2 regions of the Peribacillus sp. YIM B13482 genome follow, and region 2 is predicted to be linked to the other one. Evidence: riboswitches for the same ligand, from Rfam matches in the RefSeq annotation. Region 2 holds a riboswitch; the other holds the start of a gene.
What was found. A riboswitch is a leader RNA that binds a small molecule or an ion and turns the genes downstream of it on or off. The one in region 2 is predicted to bind FMN.
Positions count from the first base shown of each region.

Region 1: another riboswitch for FMN. It lies ahead of ribE (riboflavin synthase); the one in region 2 lies ahead of ACFX4L_RS03650 (ECF transporter S component).

Region 1 is NZ_JBHZPF010000011.1:97,338-105,497, reverse strand. It holds gene ribH (6,7-dimethyl-8-ribityllumazine synthase) at 282-752, opposite strand; partial or broken gene ribB (3,4-dihydroxy-2-butanone-4-phosphate synthase) at 831-1,469, opposite strand; gene ribE (riboflavin synthase) at 1,488-2,126, opposite strand; FMN riboswitch at 2,273-2,403, opposite strand; gene ACFX4L_RS08355 (tryptophan-rich sensory protein) at 2,659-3,339, shown strand; gene megL (methionine gamma-lyase) at 3,357-4,532, opposite strand; gene ACFX4L_RS08345 (DMT family transporter) at 4,698-5,591, shown strand; gene ACFX4L_RS08340 (DEAD/DEAH box helicase) at 5,700-6,836, opposite strand; gene ACFX4L_RS08335 (ATP-binding protein) at 6,884-8,160, opposite strand, start outside.
Region 2 is NZ_JBHZPF010000003.1:138,234-146,393, reverse strand. It holds gene ACFX4L_RS03670 (CPBP family intramembrane glutamic endopeptidase) at 1-167, opposite strand, end outside; gene ACFX4L_RS03665 (RecQ family ATP-dependent DNA helicase) at 157-1,668, opposite strand; gene ACFX4L_RS03660 (YpbB family protein) at 1,668-2,732, opposite strand; gene ACFX4L_RS03655 (ferredoxin) at 3,023-3,271, shown strand; gene ACFX4L_RS03650 (ECF transporter S component) at 3,409-3,990, opposite strand; FMN riboswitch at 4,157-4,293, opposite strand; gene serA (phosphoglycerate dehydrogenase) at 5,366-6,940, shown strand; gene ACFX4L_RS03640 (hypothetical protein) at 7,056-8,160, opposite strand, start outside.

The DNA.
Region 1 (8,160 bases), on a different contig from region 2:
AAACACATTACTTTGAAATTGTATTTCCATGTATTCCTTTAAAACTGACAGGGCAGCACAGTTAACCTTTAATGATTCAGACATCTCCCCGTTAGTGACTACTTAAAGTCTTACCCTATCCATCTTTCTAGGTCCCTCCCAATAAGTGGCCATATCCATTTTCAAGATTGTCCATACAACAGGGGAAAAATAGGAAGTCACAAATGCTTCATTGACCTTAAAATCCGGCAAATCAAAAAGCCGCAGGGAATGTTATTCCCTGCGGCTTTCCTGATGTGAAATCACTGTTCTATCAATTTTCCAAGGTTGGCCATTTCAATGGCACTAACGGCAGCTTCATAGCCTTTGTTACCTGATTTTGTTCCGGCACGTTCAATGGCTTGTTCAATGTTCTCAGTTGTCAACAAACCGAAGATAACCGGTACACCTGTGTCCAAGGAAACGGAAGCCATGCCTTTAGCTGCTTCATTGCAGACATAATCATAATGTGAAGTGGCACCCCTGATTACCGTTCCAAGTCCGATAACCGCATCGTATTTACCCGTATTCACAAGTTTCTTCGCAATTAACGGAAGTTCGAAAGCACCCGGCACCCACGCGATGTCAACATCATTTTCATCAACGCCATGACGCTTAAGGCCATCCAATGCCCCTCCTAAAAGCTTGCTTGTGATAAACTCATTAAATCTTCCTACCACGATTCCGACTTTCAATCCTGATCCTATTAATTGTGCTTCAATAACTTTCCCCATGTCCAATTCCTCCTAATTTTAAAAAAATATCATTTTTTTCATTTAAAGATTAATTTCGCTAAAAATCCTTCAAGCATTCGGGATGTTCAGTTCAAGTGCCTGTTTCCCGATTGTATCACTTTGTTCAAGATACCGAATCAAATCGGCTATCGTAATGAACTTCAGGTTGAATTTCCCAGCGATGACTTCTAAATCGGATACGCGTGCCATCGATCCATCATCATTCATGATTTCACATATGACACCAGCTGGAGCGGCACCGCATAATTTTGCCAAATCCACCGAAGCCTCCGTATGTCCTGCCCTCCTTAATACGCCGCCTTCTTTAGCGACTATCGGAAAAGTGTGACCAGGCCGTTGAAAATCTTCAGCAACCGAATCTTCTTTAAGAAGCTCAAGAATGGTCAAGGACCGTTCAAAAGCACTTATTCCTGTGGAAGTGCTTTTATGATCGACACTAACCGTAAAGGCAGTACCATGATGATCGGTATTTTCTCCTACCATAGGATGCAGGTTCAATTTCCCTGCCAGTTCTTCTGTAATGGTTGTACATATCAAACCTCGTCCATGAGTCGCCATGAAATTGATCGCTTCCGGCGTAGCCTTTTCGGCCAACAAGACGAAATCCCCTTCGTTTTCACGGTCTTCATCATCGGATACGATTACTACCTTGCCAGCTTTCAAATCCTCGATCGCTTCTTCAATTGTATGGAACATCATTACACCGCCCTTTTATTAGAATCCGTGCTCTGCCAAAAACTCTAAATTCAGTCCTGGTTTTGAATCGCCATTTTTCATTTGATGTATAATATATTTCCCTATCATGTCGTTTTCAATGTTAACGATATCGCCAGCCGCTTTTTGTCCCAATACGGTGTCCTGATGAGTCAATGGAATCAGAGATACAGTCAAAAGGTTTCGTTCAATTCCAAATATCGTCAGGCTCGTTCCATCAATGGCTACAGAGCCTTTTGGAATGCAAAAGGCACTGAGCCCTTCTTCCAATTGGATTACATAATATACGGCATTTTCTTTTCGTTCTTTTTTTATGATTGTTCCGGTCCCGTCGATATGACCTGAAACAAAATGACCGCCAAACCTTCCCTGTGCACTCATGGCTCGTTCGAGATTCACAGGTGATCCCAATTTTAACGTCCGGATCGAGGAAGCTTTGACCGTTTCCGGCATTACGTCGACTGTAAACAAACTTTTCGTGAAGGACGTTACCGTTAAGCAGACCCCGTTGACTGAAATACTATCCCCCAGATGAACATCTTCAAGGATTTTTTCAGAACGGATCGACAACTCCATACTGCTTTTCCCTTTTTTCAAGGAATGGACGGTACCGATATCCTCGATGATTCCCGTAAACATATTTTTCCCCCTTTTATAAAATATAAAAAACCCCTTAGGATGACCTAAGGAGTTAACAGGAGAAATGAGTGAAAAAAACTGTATACCTAAAAAGCCCAATATTTTCTTTTTTGAAAAATTAGGCGTACGTATACACTTGGGTTCCACACGTCCTTCTCCCATCCAGACTTTACTGTCGGCTTTGGAATCTCACCAAATCCTGCCTTTATCAGGCTCGCGGGCTTAGAATTTCTTCATCACCGCCGGTTGGGATTTTCACCCGACCCCGAAGGACTAAAATAATATGAATCTTTGAATATTTTATCACCTTAAAGTGAGGATGTAAAATTTCTAAACTTAAATGGTTCATTTGTTACAGGAACACCCTCACTTTATGGAAAAATGAAATTCCGCTCCAAGTAACTTCGATGTGCTCCAAAAGGTTAACCGGGCCTAATTGGTGGAATAGGTTATAGGAATTACAATTCAAACAAGGAGGAAGCCCAAGCTTATTGCCATCAACAATTTGCTTTTCTTTCTATTCGTCGTCACGATGAATTTTTTAGCCAATTTCCTGCCTTTGAACGGCCGAACATCTGGAGAGATTTCCGATAAACTGGATGTCCTCTTCACTCCTGCCGGTTATGTATTTTCCATATGGGGTTTAATCTATTTTCTGCTCGCCATCTGGGTATTCAGGCAGTTTTTAAGTAAACATCAAAACAGCCCTGCCAATAAGGCATCCTTCCCTTGGTTCGCTTTAAGCTGTGTCCTAAATGGCGCTTGGCTTTTGGCTTGGCATTACGAACGATTTTTGTTATCCGTATTCATTATCATTGCTCTTTTGGCTATATTATTGGTCAGTTATACAAGCATTAAAAAAGTGGAGCATACTCCTTTCGACCTATTTCCGTTTTCCGTTTATACCGGCTGGGTGAGTGTTGCAGCCATCGCCGACATTTCTTATTACCTTACCTATATCGAATGGGACGGTTTTGGGATTTCCAGTGTAGCTTGGACGATCGTTTTGCTGATTGCAGCAACAATCCTGGCCTTTGTCTTTGCTGGTAAAAACCGGGATTGGTGCTATCCTCTCGTATTCGTTTGGACGTTCATTGGCATCGGGATCCGAAATGGTGCGCCCTACCAGGTAATCACAGACATTTCTTATATTCTGGCTGCTCTCCTTTTTATCGTGTCGATCACGACCTTCATTAAAAATCGGAAGAACTGATAGGGAAATCTGGTGGTCTAAAAAGCTTGCTGAAGATCGTGCCAGATGTCCTGCCAAGCTTCAAGGCCAACTGAGAGACGGACCAGTTGGTCACTGATGCCCATTTGTTCCCGCGATTCTTCAGGAACGGCAGAATGCGTCATGGTAGCGGGATGCTGGATCAATGTCTCGGCATCCCCTAGACTGACGGCAATTTTGATAAGTTTCAATTTATTGAGGAATTCCTGTGCATCCTGTTTTGTACCATGCAATTCGAAAGAGATAAGGCCGCCTCCGTGTTTCATCTGTTTTTGCATTATATAATGATCCGGTGAAGCTTCATCACCTGGATAATATACCTTTTTCACCTTTGGATGTTTCACAAGTTCATGAAAGATGTTCATTGCATTGGCTGAGTGACGGTCCATCCTGACAGGCAAGGTCTTTAACCCCCGCAATAGTAACCAGGCATCGAATGGTGAAATGATTCCACCGATATCCTTCTGTGTAGTCCCAGCTACCTGATTAATAAAGTCCTTCTTACCAACGACAAGGCCCGCAACGACATCCCCATGTCCGCAAAGATATTTCGTAGCACTATGAAGGACGATATCACACCCATAGTCAAGGGGTCTCTGTAAGTAGGGTGTCGAAAACGTATTATCGACTACAATCGTCACATTATATTCCTTCGCTACTCTCACTACCATCTGTAAGTCAATCATTTTCATCGTCGGATTGATCGGGGTTTCTACATAAATGCAGGTCGTTTCCGGCCGAATCATTTTCCTTACCTTTTCTTCTGTATCCATTTCACAAAAATCATGAGTGATGCGGTATTTATTTTTCATTAACTGCAGAAGGCCAAAAGTACAACCATATAAACCCTGTGAACACAGGATGTGGTCATCCGTTTTAGTTAAGGCAAAAAGCACCGCAGAAACTGCAGCCATACCTGATCCGAAAGCAAGGCCAGCTTCCCCGCCTTCCAAAGCGGCAATCTTTTCTTCCAGCACTTGTACCGTCGGATTTCCAAGGCGTGAATAAATATATCCATCTTCTATACCGGCAAAACGCCGTTCCCCTTGCTCGGCCGTTTCAAAAGTGAATGTTGAGGTTTGGAATAATGGTGTTGCCAAGCTTCCTAAATGCTTCTTCGAGTCATATCCTTCATGTATGACTGCCGTTTCAAACTGTTTATACTTTCCTGTCATAACATCTCCTCCTAACCTATGTCTATTGATATCATATGTCAAAAATCCACATAAAGGAAGCGTTTTCAAACATAGATATCCCTGTTGTAAAAACCCATAATTTAGTATGTGTGATATAATTTCACAATCTGGTATTTATAGTTGAAGACTTCGGGAGGGCACAAGATGAACAAATTCATTTTTGGTTTTCTGGTCATTTTAACGACTGCGTTAATGGGTTCTTCATTCGCTATAGGAAAAATTGGCTTAGCGTATACTTCCCCAATGTTACTTGCAGCGATTCGGTTCATCCTAGCAGGTTTCATCATGGCCATTGTCGTCAAGCTCATCAAACGCCCGCATCCAAAAAAGATCAAGGATTGGTCAAAATTGAGTATCATCGGTTTTTTCCAGACGGCTGGTGTAATGGGATGCATCTTTGTAGGTTTAAGGACCATTTCAGCCGGGGAACTTTCGATCTTGACATTCATGAACCCATTATTAGTGGTCATTTTTGGAACGCTATTTCTTAGAACGATTTACACCTTGCAACAATGGTCGGGAGTTTTGCTCGGTTTTATTGGCGTTTTTATCACAATGGGGGCACATCTTGATTTGAAGACCGGTACTCTTCTTGGATTAATGTCAGCCATTTCGTGGTCCATTGCGACCCTATTGATGAAAGTTTGGGGACATACCTTCGACACTTGGGTCATGTCAGCCTATCAAATGCTGTGCGGAGGTTTTCTCCTGCTCATTGGATCATTTCTTTTTGAACAGCCCTTTTTCAAGATTTCCCAGGCATCCATCCTTATTTTGTTATGGCTGGCCATCATGGCATCCATCGTTCAATTTTCTGTTTGGTATTTCCTATTACAAAAGGGGGATTCAGCCAAAACGAGCGCCTTTCTATTTCTAGCTCCCTTTTTTGGTGTCCTATCTGGCTACCTCTTGCTGGATGAGCCTGTTCACTGGTACGTTGCGGTTGGAGGTTCACTCATTTTCATCGGCATATTTTTGGTTAACTGGGAATCCCACCATACAGTGGAAAAGGCATGTAGAGTGGATTCTGCAAAATGAATATCCACTTTAATTTCAAGACGAGAAGGAGTTCAGGCATGTTTGCGGATTGTATCTGACTCCTGCAAAAAAAAGAGACAGCCGCTACGGCCATCCCTTTTCCCCAACTCATTCATCGACTACGATGTTTCCACCATAGAAAGTTACTCTCGTTAATGGAATCTCCAGTTCACGAGCCATTTTTTTCAACTCTCGCTCTTCTCTTTCCGTTACGATTGAAATAACAGTGCCATCTGCACCTGCACGCCCTGTTCTCCCTGATCTATGGATATATTGATCGATGTTGTCAGCCATATCAATATGAACGACTGCTGTGAGGCCTTTTATATCTAGCCCTCTTGCCGCTACATCCGTTGCGATCAACATCGGGGATTTTCCGGAACGAAGCTTGCGCAGCGCCTTCTCCCGGTCGACTTTATTGGATTCCCCGTGAAGCACACCCATTTCAACACCTTTATAACTCAGCTTTTCATGTAGGACGCTCAGCTCTGCTATATCGTTAAGGAAGGCAAGGGCCTTCACATCTTTAAGTCTTGTGATTTTCTCAAGAATCTTGGATTTTTCCCGTCTCTCTACAACAAAGTAAAGATGGTCCACTTTCGATTCCATTTTTTCATGCTTATCGACCTTTATCATTTCGGGTTCATTCATGAATCCTCTGGCCGCTTTTTCCGTTTCCTCTGGCAGGGTTGCCGAAAATACCATGATTTGCCGGTCTTTTAGCGTTGTTTTGATAATATTATTGATCGTTCCCATATGCTCTGGAGTGATCAATTGGTCACCTTCATCAAGTACAATCGTCTTAACTTCATGCATCTTCAATTTTTTTTGGGCAATCAATTCGTAAATCCGTCCTGGTGTTCCAGCAATGACCTGTGGATGCTTCTTCAGTTTGTCCAACTGCCTTTTTACATTAGCACCGCCGATGAATGCTGCACCATTTATACCGCTTCCCTCTGACCAAATGCGAATTTCTTCATTGATTTGCATGACCAGTTCACGTGATGATGCTAAAATCAAAGCTTGGGGCGATTTTTTTTCAGGATCTATCTTTTCTAGCAATGGCAGTAAATAAGCTAAAGTTTTTCCGGTTCCAGTCGGTGATTCAGCCAAGATGTCTTTTCCCTCAACAATCACGGGAATCGCTTTCGTTTGAATCGGGGTAAGTTGTCCGAACCCGGATTTTTTCCAGACCTCTTGTATATATGGTTTTCTATCGTTCACTAATGCAGGTAATTCGCTCATATCGTTCTCCTTTAATATAAAACTTTTCCTATCTTTCATAGTACCATTTATTCTTGTCCAGTAGCCACCGGAATACGAATTGTAACCGTCGTTCCTTTGTTTATCTCACTTTCAAAATGCATTTCCCCATCAAGGCGATGAACGATCTTCCGGCAAATCGCAAGCCCGATCCCTGTGCCCTTTTCCTTTGTCGAATAGAAAGGTTCACCAATCCGTTCAAGGCGCTCGGGTACCATTCCTATACCATTATCACTCACGCTGACTACAGCTTGATCATCGATGATTTGCAGCGACAGATCAATTTTCCCATTTCCGTCAATCGCTTCAATGCTGTTCTTGACAATATTGATTATCAACTGTTTAAGTTCGATTGTATCAGCCATAATATAAATCGGTACAGCGGTTTTAACCCTGAACCCCATCTCGATATTATTCAAATTCGTCTCTGCTTTCATTAACGTGAATACCTGTTGTAAACTGTCGGCAAGATCAACCCTTTGGAAAGCGACATCCTGTTTTTTTCCGAGAACCAACAGTTCACTCGAGATTATATTAATTCGATCAATTTCCTTTAACATGATATCAGAATGCAGCGGATTGACTTCCTTCGTCATATCCATTAACTGTACGAATCCTTTTAACGATGTCAGCGGATTCCTTATCTCATGTGCCACGGCCGCGGCCAGATGTCCGATTACGGATAGCTTTTCAGACATGATCATCAATTCCTCTTCGCGCCGTGATTCAGTAATATCCCTAACGATTGCATATACTCCAAGCAACTCCGCTTGTACGATGATCGGTAAAAAGGTTACACGGATTATCCGCTCTTCACCACTCTTATTCTGAATGGTCGTTTCGAATTTTACCGCCTCGCCTTTAAGGGACTGTATAAAGAAAACAGATACCTTTTCCCTTTCATTCCAGTTGATGAGATGCTTCGCATTCTTGCCTTTCAAATTGTCACTGTTATTACCTAACAGCTTTTCAGCTTCCGGGTTAATCGAAACGACATTACCTTCGAGATTCAGTTCAAGGACACAATCCGGGTTATGGTTGAACAGCGACTGATACTGTTCATCCTTCAGATTAAATTCCTGTTGGGACCTCAACATTTTCCCTGTCCAATACCTAATTATGAAGTATAAGAAAAGCCCGGTTATGAAAATGAAAATCCACCCTTTGGAATGTTGAAACATTGCATATATCTGAACATCTTCCTTTGCCTGTGTCATAGAGATATAATCCGTAACGATAATCCATAAGACCCCAATGATTATATATATAATAGCCACTTTACATGCAATTTTATGAGATTGGTTCA
Region 2 (8,160 bases):
TTCAGGTCATCAAAGATAAATAAGTCGAAAAAAGCAGAACGGTCCTCAAATAAAATAATACCTAAAAAAGCGGCTAACGTTAAGAGAATAATTTGTGTAAGAAACAAATTATATAGCAACTGCTTGTCTGTTAGTTGTTTAATTAATTCAGCTTGCTTATTTTTCATTCCCATTTTCCTTCTTTAATAAGATTAAAGCCAATTCATTTTTCCACGTGGAAAAGGGATTAACTGGATCAACCTTAACTTCCGGCCATACATCAGCCATTTTTTCGGCATCCATCCCACAGATATCACAGCAAATGGGGTTCACTACTCGCTGCTTTTCTTCAAAGTAGTGCAGTATCCCTATACGGCGACATTCACGTGCATATAACCAATGAAGGAATTTATGCAGCTTTTCTTGATTACCGGATTTCCTCTTTTGGCAATACTCTTTCATTTCTGACATTTGGTCTAAAGGATTTTTAGTTCCATTAATCAGCTGGGTAAAAAAACGAAGTTGGATATCATTCAAAGAAAAAGATTGAGACAGCTGTTCTTTTTCTGATAGGGTGAAATTCGCCAAACCCTTTTGTGAAGCATTAAGGAAAGAACAAACACCCTCGATTTGCATATCCGTAGGTAACTGTTGTTCCATCAAATGCAAGGGAAGCCCTTCATCCCCTTCGCAATATAATAAGACAGCGACACTTTGCTTCCGATCTCGTCCCGCCCTGCCTATCTCCTGAAGATATGCTTCCATCGTGGATGGCATATGAAAATGGATAACGTATCTGACATCCGATTTATTTACACCCATGCCAAAAGCACTTGTTGCACATATAATTTTCAACTGACCAGAAATGAATTGCTGCTGAATGAGCATCCTTTGTTCCTGTTCCATGCCACCGTGATAATAATTGACACTGTCAATCCCGTTTTCCTGTAAAAACCCAGTGACCGATTCCGCAACCTTTTTAGATGAAAAATAAATAATACCGCTCCCTGTAAATTTCCTTACAAGCTCCAGTACACGGGATAGCTTTTCATCGTAACTGATCAGGCGCTCGACAATTATTGCAATATTTTCTCGATCAACAGATGAGACGATTTCTTCGGCTTGACCAATTTCGAGTTTACTTACGATGTCCCTTCGGACTTCAGTGGTTGCAGTTGCTGTCAGGGCAAGCGTCAACGGATTGTTCAACTCACGCCTCACTTCTCCTAAATTCAAATAATCCGGACGGAAATCGTAACCCCATTGTGAGATACAGTGTGCTTCATCTATGACGAACAAACCGATTTCTATCGATTTCAAGGATTTTAGTACACTCTCAAGACTTAGCATTTCAGGAGATAAAAAGATAAAACGATACCTATGTAAACGATCGAGAGCTTTCCTTTTTTGATTTAGCGTCAAAAAAGAATTGAGGGTCAATACGCTTTTTTCGCCACTCATCTTTAGCTGATCTGCCTGATCCTGCATTAATGATAATAATGGGGAGACAATTAGGACAGTCTTATTTAAAAGGTAAGCCGGCAGCTGATAACACAATGATTTACCGGATCCGGTAGGTAGCATCGCTAATGTATGACGTCCGGACATCAATGATTCGATCACTTCTTTTTGTCCAGGACGAAATTCATCAAATCCAAATTTTTCTTTTAGGACACGTTCTATATTCATCATCCATCACCTATTTTCGCAAGTACAAGCCTGATCTGGAAAAAGCTTATCTGTTTATTATCGACCATCTGCTTGATGGCCTTAAGCTTTTTCGTACCAAGTTCATTAATAGCGGCTGCAATTTCCCTCTCATCGTCGAGAGACACATAATCGGCAATCGGAAAACTTTTATCCGATAGGACAATTTCGACTAGGTGATCCTCAATGGTGTTGACTTTCAATCGGCGGACCTCAGCTATTTCCCCAAGGTTTTTCCCTTCTTGGATGTATCGTAAAGTAGTTTGTGTAGATTGTGTCAAATGAGGATTTTCACCCCTTTGCCAATCATAGATCAACGTTGACAAAAGGGGGTAATCCGTTCCCGTTTCCATTTCAGAAAGCATTTGATGCAACGAGTCAAGGAAAGTAAAGCGGATAAACTCTTCTTCTAGATCTTTCCTTTTTGCAATCTGTTCAAACGTAAGCCCAATCCTGTTTGTCCCAGTTAATTTCATAATGAAAACATCTCGTTTCAAATCACTTTGACTTTCTAAAAGGGATATCAGTTCTTCATATAGATGTTGCGCAATCAACTCTCGGTCCTGACGATTGGCATGTAAAAATTCCTTTACGAAAAATTGGATTTTGGGATTTCTTTGTATCGGATAAAAACGTCTTTCATTGTGGACAATATGGGATATGGTTTGAATGAGTAAGTTTAACCTTCCCCAGAAAACCGGGGTGATATTGTGATACTTCCAACCATTTATAAAATTCGGAAAAGGATTATTATTGAAGTAATCGACTAACATCCCCTCACCTTGCATACTAATTTCAAATGCATCTGATTTATCCGTTAGATTTATGTATTCATGGTCAAGGAACTGTTCAATGTTTTGATTTAACTGCTGACGGGTAAATCGTGGTATTGTCCCAAATATATTCGTCAACCCGAATAAATGGGCATCCTGGATTGTTTGTGACGACTTCTTCCCCTGAAGCATATGGTATATAGCATAAATGGAACGTTCACCTTGAAATTTTTTTATCGCATATAGAATGATTGCCTGTAGATAATTATTCATGGGACTCACATCCTTGTTTCATTTATCCAATAAACCTATTGTAACAAAAAACTGCAAAAACCGCCGTTATTATTGATGAATACAAGGAAAATTATGTGACTAAATGACGAATCATGGAAAGGGCCATGTTAATTATTTCGATGATTTTCGTTGACATCCTGCTACATGATAGTTATTATCAATACAATTTCTATTGAAAAGTTTGGCATTCGGTCTTACAATAAGAAAGAGATAATAATCTGAAATAAAAAGATTATCAGTTGTCTATCAACTTAGGAGGGGTTATATTCATGGCTAAATTTACTATTGTGGATAAAGAAACATGCATCGCTTGTGGCGCTTGCGGAGCAGCAGCACCAGATATATATGATTATGATGACGAAGGGATTGCATTTGTTACCCTTGACGATAACGAGGGAATCGTTGAAATTCCAGATGTACTTATAGATGACATGATGGATGCATTTGAAGGATGTCCAACGGATTCTATTAAAGTTGCTGATGAGGCATTTGACGGGGATGCACTAAAATTCGAATAAAGGTACAAGCCATTTTCAATCGGGAATGGCTTTTTTTTTGGACAATTTCATTGCATCTTCCCCTGCCAAATTAAACGGACATAAAAAACAACCGAATTTGGATATCGGTTGTTTTTATGTTTCTATCGTAAATGCCATTAAGCATTTTTATATAATGTTTGCTTATTGATCCATGCCTGTAATTTAATGAACAACAACATGAATACAGATGTTATAAGCACGCCTTTAATTACATTGAAAGGCAAGATTGCCGTCGTGATTAACTTTCTTGATTCGGGTGCCGACATTGCATCCCATCCCATAAAGAAGGTATAAGCCGGTAAAAAGACATAATAGTTTAAAACACTCATAAATACTGCCATGGAAACTGTTCCCGCAAGTAAAGCGAACGTCATCCCTTTTTTTGAATTGATTTTCTGAAATACATAATAAGTTGGCAAGACAAACAGTATTCCGGCTATAAAGTTAGCAATATGCCCCACAGGTACAGCTGTCAAGGTCCCTGTCATGACTAAATCCAATAGGTTTTTAAGGAATTCAACTAGAATTCCTGCCATAGGACCAAAAATCAATGCCGCCATCAATGCTGGTATGTCGCTAAAATCAACATTCAGAAAAGGTGGAAATCCTGGAAACGGAAAATTCAAAAGCATCAATAAATAAGAAATGCTTCCCATCATTGCCAGCGTGACCGTTTTTTTCACTTTATTCTTTTTCATAGTTCTCTCTCCTTCTTTTCCGATCTACCTGAAAAGAGGTTAGTGTTCCTTAATGATGTCGATGCTCAATAAAAAAACCTTTAATTCCAATAGAATTAAAGGGATAAATTAAAGGTTACATCAAACAAACGTATCAGCAAATGACTGTTGAAACGCACTCAGGAACCTCCATCTTCTCCCATCCAGACTATACTGTCGGCTTTGGAATCACACCAAATCCTGCCCCGTAAGGCTCGCGGGCTTAGAAGGAGAACTTCCTTCATCACCGCCGGTGGGGAATTGCACCCCGCCCCGAAGATAGACCTATAAATTTTTTAGTTTCCTTTCGTTTCCGAAAGGTGCGTTAAGTAGCTTTGTATCAGCAGTTTATTCGTATAGGCGATTTAATGTGTTTCCACTAATCCCCTTTGAAAACCCGCTTTTCCAACCAAGTTTCCTACCAAAAACCTACCGTTTCTCCACCACTTAATTTATTTGATTTTATCATGCAAATTTAAAAAAGCAAGAAATAAATTTCCGCCTTTAACCTTTGGTTTTAATTTAAGGATAATTTATCCAACGGATTTTAGTGTATGTTTTTTCAGCAATAGGTAATTGGAATTTAAAACAATACACGTTGCAATCAGTCAAATTTTCCGATTCCTCCTGCATGTATCTTTCTTTGATCAGAGGCCTTTTCTCTTAGGCAAACGGCTGACAACGCGTTTTAATCGCTCCAGAAGTTTTTTCTGTTTATCCTGTTGATCCGCATTATAAATCGCTATACTTCCTGTCTGGCCGCCAATTGATTAGTGGGACCAAAGATCTTACATTTCTCTTACGCAATGCCATGAGTTCACCTTGCCGCATTCGAAGCCAATATGAAGATCAGCTTGTTACGGTACTCAAATCCGCTAAGATTTACTTACTTTATCTTTGGTCCAGTAATCCACTTTGGGCTTACCAGAGCGTGGTTTTGAGCTTTTATCCAACAGGAAAAAAGGATTCTTTAGTATTCAGCTGAATCGTCAGAAGAGCAGAGGTCATAGTACTTGTCTACTCGAGAAGATAAGGAAGGTCCGAAAAGTATTTTTTCTCTGTTAAATACAGTTAGGATGAATATCTATCGTCATGGTGAATGTCCATTTATAGATTAAAAGGTTTAAAACAATAATTGGATATACAAAATGATAATTCGGAATAATGTAAATAATTTTTCTTTTTTAAGCAATCGATGAGGAAGCCATTATTATGGCGGCCTTCCACACACGATCAGGATGATAATTATTGTTTTAAGCGCTTACATCCATTTAAGTCAAATTGACATAATTACCATTTCAATTGTAAAATTAACTGAAATTTAAGATAATTACTCTCCCCTAGGAAGGTGTTTAGCATGTATCGGATTTTAGTGGCAGATGCCATCAAACCAGAAGGACTCGGACCGCTATCAGAGGCATCCCATATTCTTCTTATTCAGAAGACAGTAGAGGAAGCGGCAAATGAACTTGATCGGATTGATGCAATACTTGTAAGAAGTGCAACGAAGGTAACGGAAGATTTAATGAACCGTATGCCGCAGTTGAAAATCATAGCACGCGCTGGTGTCGGCGTCGATAACATAGACATCCCCGCAGCGACAAAACGCGGGATTGTCGTGGTTAATGCACCCGACGGAAATACCATTTCAACAGCAGAACATACATTTGCGATGATGGCTTCCATGATGCGCCACATTCCGCAAGCTTATGCTTCATTAAAGAATGGGGAGTGGAAACGTTCTTCATATACAGGAACGGAACTTCGCGGTAAAACATTGGGTATAGTCGGCTTTGGACGTATCGGAGGGGAAATTGCCAAACGTGCTAAAGTGTTTGGTATGGATGTCATTGTCTACGATCCGTTCCTTACTGCCGATCGTGCAAAGAAAATGTCCGTTACATCCCTGCCCTTAGATGAATTGCTTCCTAAAGCAGACATCATTACTGTGCATACTCCCCTAACGAATGAAACCAGAGGATTGATCAATAAAGAAAAACTGCTTACCTGTAAAAAAGGCATATATGTACTGAACTGCGCCCGTGGCGGTATTCTGGATGAAGATGACTTATATGAAGCGATAGTTGAAGGACATGTTGCGGGAGCGGCACTGGACGTTTTCGTCGAAGAACCTCCACTTGGCCATAAACTGCTTGAACTGGATAGCGTCATAGCTACACCTCATCTAGGTGCATCTACGAAAGAGGCCCAATTAAATGTGGCCGTACAGGTTGCCCAAGAAGTATTGACCTATTTCGAAGGAAATCCAGTCTCAAGTTCCATCAACCTTCCAGCCATTTCTAAAGAAGTCTTTGAAAAGGTACAACCATTCTATCAACTTGTTCAGCAAATGGGATCCATTGCTTCTCAGTGCATGAAAGAAGGAATTCAGGAAATCTCCGTTACGTATGCTGGAGAATCATTGGACTTCGATACAGCGATTCTGACAAAAAGTCTGATCTCAGGTTTCTTCAAATCAAGAGTTGATGCAGCCGTCAATGAAGTGAATGCCCTGCTGATCGCAAAAGAGCGTGGCATCACAGTTGGTGAAAAAATCTCTACGGACTCTTTAGGGTACTCTAACTTGATCAGCCTTAAAGTAAAAGGTGACAACCGTGAATTAACAATCAGTGGAACTTATATCGAAAATTACGGTTCTCGAATTGTTAGTTTGAATGATTTCAAAATCGACTTTCATCCGGAATCGAATTTACTTTATATCCAGCATACCGATAAACCTGGTGTTATTGGTAACGTAGGTAAGATCCTTGGTGACCACGGAGTGAATATCGCCACAATGCAGGTAGGTCGTAAAAAAGCTGGCGGGGAAGCCATCATGGTTCTGAGCTTTGATGAACCCTTAGAAGACAACATGAAACAATTTTTAATGGAAATAGATGATATTACGTTCATGGCCCGTATTTCATTATAAGAAGAAAAAAAGTGCCTTCATGCGCGGGCACTTTTCTTTTAGGGTGTTTATTATGTACGTTCTTTTCAGCACCATTACATGTACTTCTCCCCATCATTTAGCCTAACTCCCTGCATCAATTGACTTGGTTCGGTGCTTTGGGCACCACTATGTCTTCAGTTAAATTCAGCTGGCCTACCTCTTCAATAGGAGCATTTTCAAATTTCACTTTTTCAAAACCAAAATCCTTAGCAATGAAGAGAATGGCTTCTAAAGCTTGAAGGGATTCCTTGCTATTTTCAATAGCAGCTTGATCTGATAGATTAATGATCACAAGATCTCCTTTTGAACGTATACTTTCCCAATTCAGGTCATCCGGGATTGCAGGTGATATTCCCTCAATGTCCGGCTTCCCTTTTCCAGCTTGAAGCGCCTCTTCGAAGTCCTGATAATCCAGATTGCTTGGAACAAGAAACCTTGGAGAGGATTCATCTCTTTGGTAAAGAAGGTATGTGCGTTTTTTTTGATGAGGAATATCCGCCTCCTTTAAAAATCCTGCATGTGCAAACATTGCACCTTGCTTACCACCTGTAGAAAAAGTCATCTTCTCTATATTATTATAGGAAAGCGTTTCTTCCATCGAGTGGAGAAAAAGTGTATCATCATCCAATAGCCGGCTGTTTTTTCGAAAGTCAATATGAGCAGTGGTCATATCTTTTCCTTGGCTAATCTTTATATCAAGCGGAAAGTAGTCAAATAGCCCATATTGCTCTTCATCGATATCGGACATTTGGTTAACTAACCGATTCAGTGTATTCGATTCGTCATTATGTTTGAGTTTTATTGAGATGGGAACGATGAAATTCATTTGATCATCCGGTATACCCATGGTAATGAACGAAGCATTTTTCAGGTCGTCTTGATAAATCGCATGTACAAAAGTTTTTTCCTTTTCACCTTTTAATGGTTCTATTTCTGAAACCCCGTCGTTAGATTCAATTTCCACTCGCTTACCCAAAAACTCTTGATTATCCTGTTTATCTTCTGATGTATCTTCTTTGATACCCTGCCGTTCATGTTCTGTCATTTCCTTATTTTCAGAAATGGAAAATTTCCCATTACTGCCGGTCTCCTCTTGACTTGTAGTTCCTTTTTTCCCATTAATTAATGATGACGCAAAAGCAACCAATAAGAATAAGGAGGTAACACCCGCAATTAGAGGCATCCAGTGTTTCTTTCTC